Linked DNA regions of Cystobacter fuscus DSM 2262. The protein of the gene in region 1 interacts with the protein of each later gene in a pairwise test. Links are inferred from orthologs where the notes say so. Each region holds a gene or a part of one and is shown on either strand. Other genes may lie near its edges. The genes, in order: D187_RS46185 and ndk.

What was found.
Region 2: the proteins of D187_RS46185 (region 1) and ndk interact in binary tests that used the Escherichia coli proteins (3 or more experiments, as listed by UniProt). The link is inferred for Cystobacter fuscus DSM 2262 from one-to-one orthologs.

What each region holds. Positions count from the first base shown.
Region 1 is NZ_ANAH02000071.1:171,880-174,981, forward strand. The notes cover bases 1-2,788. They hold D187_RS46185 (5-formyltetrahydrofolate cyclo-ligase), read right to left. Parts: upstream 1,813-2,788; coding sequence 1,189-1,812; downstream 1-1,188. Other genes in these bases: D187_RS46175 (trifunctional serine/threonine-protein kinase/ATP-binding protein/sensor histidine kinase), read left to right, coding at 1-404; D187_RS46180 (TIGR00282 family metallophosphoesterase), read right to left, coding at 401-1,177; D187_RS46190 (tetratricopeptide repeat protein), read left to right, coding at 2,193-2,788. Also shown: more of D187_RS46190, read left to right, coding at 2,789-3,102. UniProt on the Escherichia coli protein: Involved in the removal of 5-formyltetrahydrofolate.
Region 2 is NZ_ANAH02000066.1:298,288-301,545, forward strand. What follows is about bases 258-3,201. They hold ndk (nucleoside-diphosphate kinase), read left to right. Parts: upstream 258-1,479; coding sequence 1,480-1,923; downstream 1,924-3,201. Other genes in these bases: sucC (ADP-forming succinate--CoA ligase subunit beta), read left to right, coding at 258-513; sucD (succinate--CoA ligase subunit alpha), read left to right, coding at 538-1,440; D187_RS41835 (dienelactone hydrolase family protein), read right to left, coding at 2,006-2,728; D187_RS41840 (DUF4265 domain-containing protein), read right to left, coding at 2,725-3,198; D187_RS53315 (HNH endonuclease), read right to left, coding at 3,195-3,201. In the rest of the region: more of sucC, read left to right, coding at 1-257; more of D187_RS53315, read right to left, coding at 3,202-3,258. UniProt on the Escherichia coli protein: Major role in the synthesis of nucleoside triphosphates other than ATP. The ATP gamma phosphate is transferred to the NDP beta phosphate via a ping-pong mechanism, using a phosphorylated active-site intermediate.

The DNA.
Region 1 (3,102 bases):
GGGAGCTGTGCCCCCTGCCGCCGGTGAAGGCCGACAAGCACCAGGTGTTGAAGATCCTGCTCAACCTGTTGAGCAATGCCCGTCAGGCCATGGAGGCCCAGGCGCCCGAGCGGCCGCGCCACCTCGTCATCCGTCTGTCGGCGGAAGGGGGCTGGGTGAGCCTGCAGGTGGTGGACACCGGCAAGGGCATCGCCTCGGAGGTGCGCCCGCGGCTCTTCACCCAGGGCTTCACCACGCGCGAGGGCGGCCATGGCATCGGCCTGCACTCGAGCGCCCTGGCCGCGCGGCTCATGCACGCCCACCTGTCGCTGGACAGCGGCGGGCCGGGCATGGGCGCCACCGCGACGCTGCTGCTGCCCCTCGCGCCCGTCCCGTCCGAGGAGGGGCGGGCACGGGGGAACTAGGTGCCCGGCAGGTGCTCACGGATGCGCTGGATGGAGCGCGCCTTGCCCGTCTTGTCATCCAGATCGAGGACCACGCCCTGGAGGTAGACGAGGTTCTTGGCGACTTCGTACTGGTTGTGGCGCAGCGTGACGAAGCGCTCGATGGACAGCTCCTTGCGTACGCCGATGACGGAGTCGAGCGGGCCGCACATGCCCACGTCGGTGATGAAGGCGGTGCCGCCCGGGAGGATGCGCTCGTCGGCCGTCTGCACGTGGGTGTGCGTGCCCACCACGGCGGACACCTTGCCGTCCAGGTGCGCGCCCATGGCGTTCTTCTCGCTGGTGGCCTCGCAGTGCATGTCCACGAGGATGCAGGGCGTCTGCTTGCGCAGCTCCGCCACGAGTTCCGGCGCCACCGCGAACGGGTTGTCCAGGGGCTTCATGAACACGCGCCCCTCGAGGTTGAGCACCCCGAGCTTGCGCCCGTCCGGCGTCTGGATGACGGTGTGCCCGCGTCCCGGCGCCCCCTTGGGGTAGTTGGCCGGCCGCAAGAGCAGGTGCGGATGCTCCTCCACCCACGGGAGGATGACCTTCTTGGTCCAGAAATGGTTGCCGCTCGTCAGGAGGTTGACCTCACTGTCGAGCAGCGCCTCGGCGGACTCGGGGGAGATGCCGGCACCGCCCTCGCTGTTCTCAGCGTTGGCGATGACCAGGTCCACCGAGTGCCGCGCGATCAACTTGGGCAGAAGGGTGCGCACGGCCAGCACTCCTGGCTTGCCCACCACATCACCCATGAAAAGGACTATCACGTGTCGAGGAAATCCCAGTCGCGGTAGAGCCCGCGCATCGTCTGCGACTCGGTGACGACGAGGTCCATGTCCACGTCGTCATTCGTCGTGGGCAGGGTGTCGACGATCTGGTCGCCGAAGGCAAGTCCCACGCGCCGGCTGCGCGCGGAGGCCGCCTTGAGGGTGGCGTCGTAGTAGCCGCCCCCACGTCCCAGCCGCTTGCCATCGCGCGTGAAGCCCAGGCCGGGCACCACGAAGAGATCGATCTGATCCACCGCGATGAGTTCCGACGAGTTGGTGGGCTCGCGCACCCCCAGGCGTCCCGGCTCCAGCTCCGCCTCGGACTTGATGGCGCGGAAGGCCAGGATGCGCCCGTGCACATGCGACAGCGGATAGCAGACGATCTTCTCGTCCTGCAGGGCCGCGATCAGGATGTCCCGGGTGGGCACCTCGCCTCGGATGGGGGCGTAGAGCGCCACCGTCCTCGCCTTGTTGTAGTAGGGGGTCGCCAGGAAGCGCGACTGAACCTTCAACCCCCGCTCGTCGATGATGTCGGGTGTCATCGCCTTGCGACGAGCCGTCAGCTCTTCACGCAGCGTCACCTTCCGACCCACTCCCTCTTGCGCCACCGTCTCGCTCACCTGCCCCACTCCCCGCCAAGAGAAAGAAAAAGCCCCCCGCGAAATGGCCGTGTGCCTAGCGTCCATTGAACCCTAAAAAGCCAGGTGGGGTTCGAAGTCATGGAACCGTAGGCTTCCCTCATCCCCGAAGGGGAGGGCTTGCTCATGGAACCTGAAACGGACCCCGTGATGGACGTATCGGTTCGAATTTCTGCTGGGCATCACGCGCCCCGCAGGGGACAAGACCTTACAATCAAATTCTAACGGACTTCGACACCAGGAAACTCCTGGAAACCCCAGAAGCATCTACGGGAATGATAAGGACGTGGGGGTGATGGGTCAAGCCATCGCCGCGCGTTTACAAGGCGGTCGGGGCCCTCGTATGATGCGGCGCTCCATCCATGGTGTCCGTTTCGAGAACAATCAGCCTGGCGGCGTTGATCGCCGTTGTTCCTGGCGCGCGGGGGGCGGAGCTCCCCCTCCAGGGCAGCTACCAGGCGGACATCTGGGGCACGGTGGAGTTGAGCACCGAGGGCGAACGCCTGGTGGGCCGGGCGAGCAAGGGCAACCCATGTGGGCTCGAGCCCGGGACGCCGGTGCTCGACGGGACGTTGCAGGGCCGGGTGCTCGTGGGGCAGTTCGAGCTGTGCCTGCAGGGCGAGGGCTGCCCGGAGCGGCAGTCCCTGCCGGTGCTCGGCTTCCACAGCCCCGAGGAGGGCTCGCTGACGGCCTACGTGCGCATCCAACAGGGGTGCCTGTCGCCGGTGTTGGGTCAGGAGGGGCTGGTGGTGCTGCGCTCGCCCAGGGCGGTGAGCGCGGCCCAGGAAGCCGCCGCGGCGGCGCGCGCCAGCCTGATGTCCGGGCGGGGGGCGAGCAGGCGCAACCCCGAGGCCGCCAAGGCGGCGCTGGAGCGGGGCGAGCAGTTGCTGCGCGAGAAGAAGTGGGGCGGCTCGGTCGCCGAGTTCGAGCGCAGCATCGCCCTGGGTGAGCAGAGCTGGGTGGCCTTCTTCGGGCTGGGCACCGCCCAGTTGATGCGCAACCAGCTCCCCGAGGCCGTCGAGATGCTGAGCCGGGCCCAGAAGCTCAACAAGCGCGAGCCGAACATCGCCTACACCCTGGCGTGTGCCTACAGCCGGCTGGGAAAGAAGGATCAGGCGCTGCTGTTCCTGGAGCAGGCGGTGAAGTCGGGATACGCGATCAAGGCGGGCTCGCAGGATCTCGGGCTGGAGAAGCTCCTGTTGTCGGATCCCGGCTCCATCGCGCGGTACACGGAGAACATCCAGGAGGCCTTCAAGAACGCCGAGGCCCCCG
Region 2 (3,258 bases), on another replicon or contig:
GACTTCGAGGAGAACGCGCTCTACCGGCACAAGGATCTGCTCGCCTACCGTGACCTCGCGGAGGAGGAGCCGCGCGAGACCCAGGCCAAGGAGTGGGACCTGGCCTACATCGCGCTGGATGGCAACATCGGCTGCATGGTGAACGGCGCGGGTCTGGCCATGGCCACCATGGACACCATCAAGCTGGTGGGCGGCAACCCGGCCAACTTCCTCGACGTGGGCGGTGGCGCGAGCAAGGAGAAGGTGACGGCGGCCTTCAAGCTCATCCTGGCCGATCCGCAGGTCAAGGCGGTGCTCGTCAACATCTTCGGCGGCATCATGAAGTGCGACATCATCGCCGAGGGCATCATCGCCGCGGCGAAGGAAGTGCAGCTGAAGATCCCGCTCGTGGTCCGGCTCGAGGGCACCAACGTGCAGCAGGGCAAGGACTTGTTGAGCAACTCCGGCCTCGCCATCACCCCCGCCGACAACCTCCGCCAGGCCGCCGAGAAGGCCGTCGCGGCGGTGAAGTAGTTCCAGGCAGAGAAAGGTCAAGCCATGAGCATCCTCGTCAACAACGACACGAAGGTCCTCTGCCAGGGCATCACCGGCTCGGCGGGCTCGTTCCACTCCAAGCAGATGCTGGAGTACGGCACCAAGCTGGTCGGCGGCGTGACGCCGGGCAAGGGCGGCACCGACTTCGAGGGCAAGGTCCCCGTGTTCAACACGGTGGCCGACGCGGTGAAGCAGACCGGGGCGAACACCTCGGTCATCTTCGTGCCGCCCCCCTTCGCCGCGGACTCCATCATGGAGGCGGCCGACGCGGGCATCTCCCTCATCATCACCATCACCGAGGGCATCCCCGTCAACGACATGGTGAAGGCCAAGCGCTACCTGCAGGGCAAGCCGGGCGTGCGCCTCATCGGTCCCAACTGCCCCGGCGTCATCACCCCGGGCGCCAAGTGCAAGATCGGCATCATGCCGGGTCACATCCACAAGCCGGGCCGCATCGGCGTGGTGTCGCGCTCGGGCACGCTGACGTACGAGGCCGTGTACCAGCTCACCCAGCTGGGCCTGGGCCAGTCCACCGCGGTGGGCATCGGCGGCGACCCGGTCAACGGCACGGACTTCGTGGACGTGCTCAAGCTCTTCAATGACGACCCGGAGACGGACGCGGTCATCATGATCGGCGAGATCGGCGGCAACGCCGAGGAGGCCGGTGCCGAGTACGTGGCGCGCGAGTTCAAGAAGCCCATCGCGGGCTTCATCGCCGGCCAGTCGGCTCCTCCGGGCAAGCGCATGGGCCACGCGGGCGCCATCATCTCCGGCGGCAAGGGCACGGCGTCCGAGAAGATCAAGGCCATGGAGGCCGCGGGCTTCCTCATGGCCGCCAGCCCCGCCGAGCTGGGCACCACGCTGCAGGAGGCCATCAAGCGCGGTCCTCCGAAGAAGAGCCGCTAGTTCCCCATTTCTTCCACGTCACAACGAGGAGCCAAGACCATGGCCATCGAGCGTACGCTGTCCATCATCAAGCCCGACGGGCTTCAGAAGGGCGTCATCGGCAAGATCATCTCCCGCTTCGAGGAGAAGGGTCTCAAGCCGGTCGCCATCCGTCTGCAGCACCTGTCGCAGGCGCAGGCCGAGGGGTTCTACGCCGTCCACAAGGCGCGCCCCTTCTTCAAGGACCTGGTGAGCTTCATGATCTCCGGCCCCGTCGTCCTGATGGTGCTCGAGGGTGAGAACGCCGTCGCGGGCAACCGTGATCTCATGGGCGCCACCAACCCGGCCAACGCGGCCCCCGGCACCATCCGCCGCGACTTCGCCACCAGCATCGACCAGAACACGGTGCACGGCTCGGACAGCCTGGAGAACGCGAAGAACGAGATCGCGTACTTCTTCCGCGAGACCGAGATCCACGGCTACGAGTACTCCGGCAAGAAGTAGTCCCGACGGGCCTCGGTAAGAGGCCCGGTGGACTCGAGGCCCGGCTCCCGCGCGCGGTTCGCGGGGGCCGGGCCTTCGTCTTTCAGGAGAAGAAGACCTCGGCGAGGAAGGGCGCGAGCGACGTCCACGCGCGGCGCGAGGCCTTCTCACTGTACAGGATGCCCGAGGCGGGATCATTGGCGAACGGCGCCATGAAGGCGTGCATGGTCCCGCCGTACGCGTGCACCTGCCAGTCCGCCTTGCACCGGGTGAGCTCGCGGCCCAGGGCCACCACGTCCTCGGGCAGTGCCATGGGATCGTCCCACCCGTGGAAGACCATGACCTTGGCCTTGATCTCCGTCTCCGCGAGATCATCGGGGCGGCCCAGCAGGCCATGGAAGCTCGCCACGCCTCGTACGTCCGCGCCCGTGCGCGCCAGGTCCAGCACGCACAGCCCCCCGAAGCAGAACCCGATCGCGGCCACCCGGGTGGCATCCACCTCGGACAGGCTCCGGACGGTCTCGACGGTCTTCAAGATGCGGTCGCGCAGCGTTGCCCGGTCGGCAACCAGGGGCGTCATGAGCGCCCGACACTCGTCGGGTGTCGTGCCCCTCAGGCCCTTGCCGTAGAGATCACAGGCGAAGCCCGCATATCCCCAATCGGTGAGCTTCTTCGCGAAGTCGAGCTGCGCCTCGCTGCGGCCTTCCCACCCGTGGAAGACCAGCACCGCGGGCCGCTTGCCCTCGCGGCCGCTGTCGAAGGCCAGCACGCCCTCGAAGGCCTTGTCGCCGTGGGTGTATTCGACTGCTCGGGTGTCGAGGCTCATGATGGATCCCTTCTGGATTCCTCGTCCTCTCGCTTTGGTTCAATGAAGCCCAGACACGCTTCCTGGTACTCGAACTGCCCGGCACGTTCACCCTGTTCTAGGAACGCCTTGATGGCTTCGTAGGGCACGTCGGGAGGAACATCCACTGCCACCAATCGAGGCAGGTCGCTCACTTCCGAGGCGCAGCCCCGTTGACGGAGGGCCGCTCGGACCGGTTCAACATCCTCCTGCCTCGAAAACCAGAGCTGAATGGTGCTATGCCCGCCAGGGCGTACCAGCTCGGAGTACCAGAGAACTCCACTCGCGTCTGGCTGGGCCGAGACGGTATCTCCCGCGGCGAGCCCCGTGACGTAAAATGGGATGTTGTCGATTTCATACCCATCATCCCGTTGGATGACCCACATGGTCTCGGTCTCGCCCACGCCATCAGAATTCTCGAACGGGAAGCGGAGTTTCAGTCTCTCAGTCATGGCGCCTTGTTTGATTTTTCGAGATTGCACTCCCGGCACAACACCTGCCCATTTTCAGGT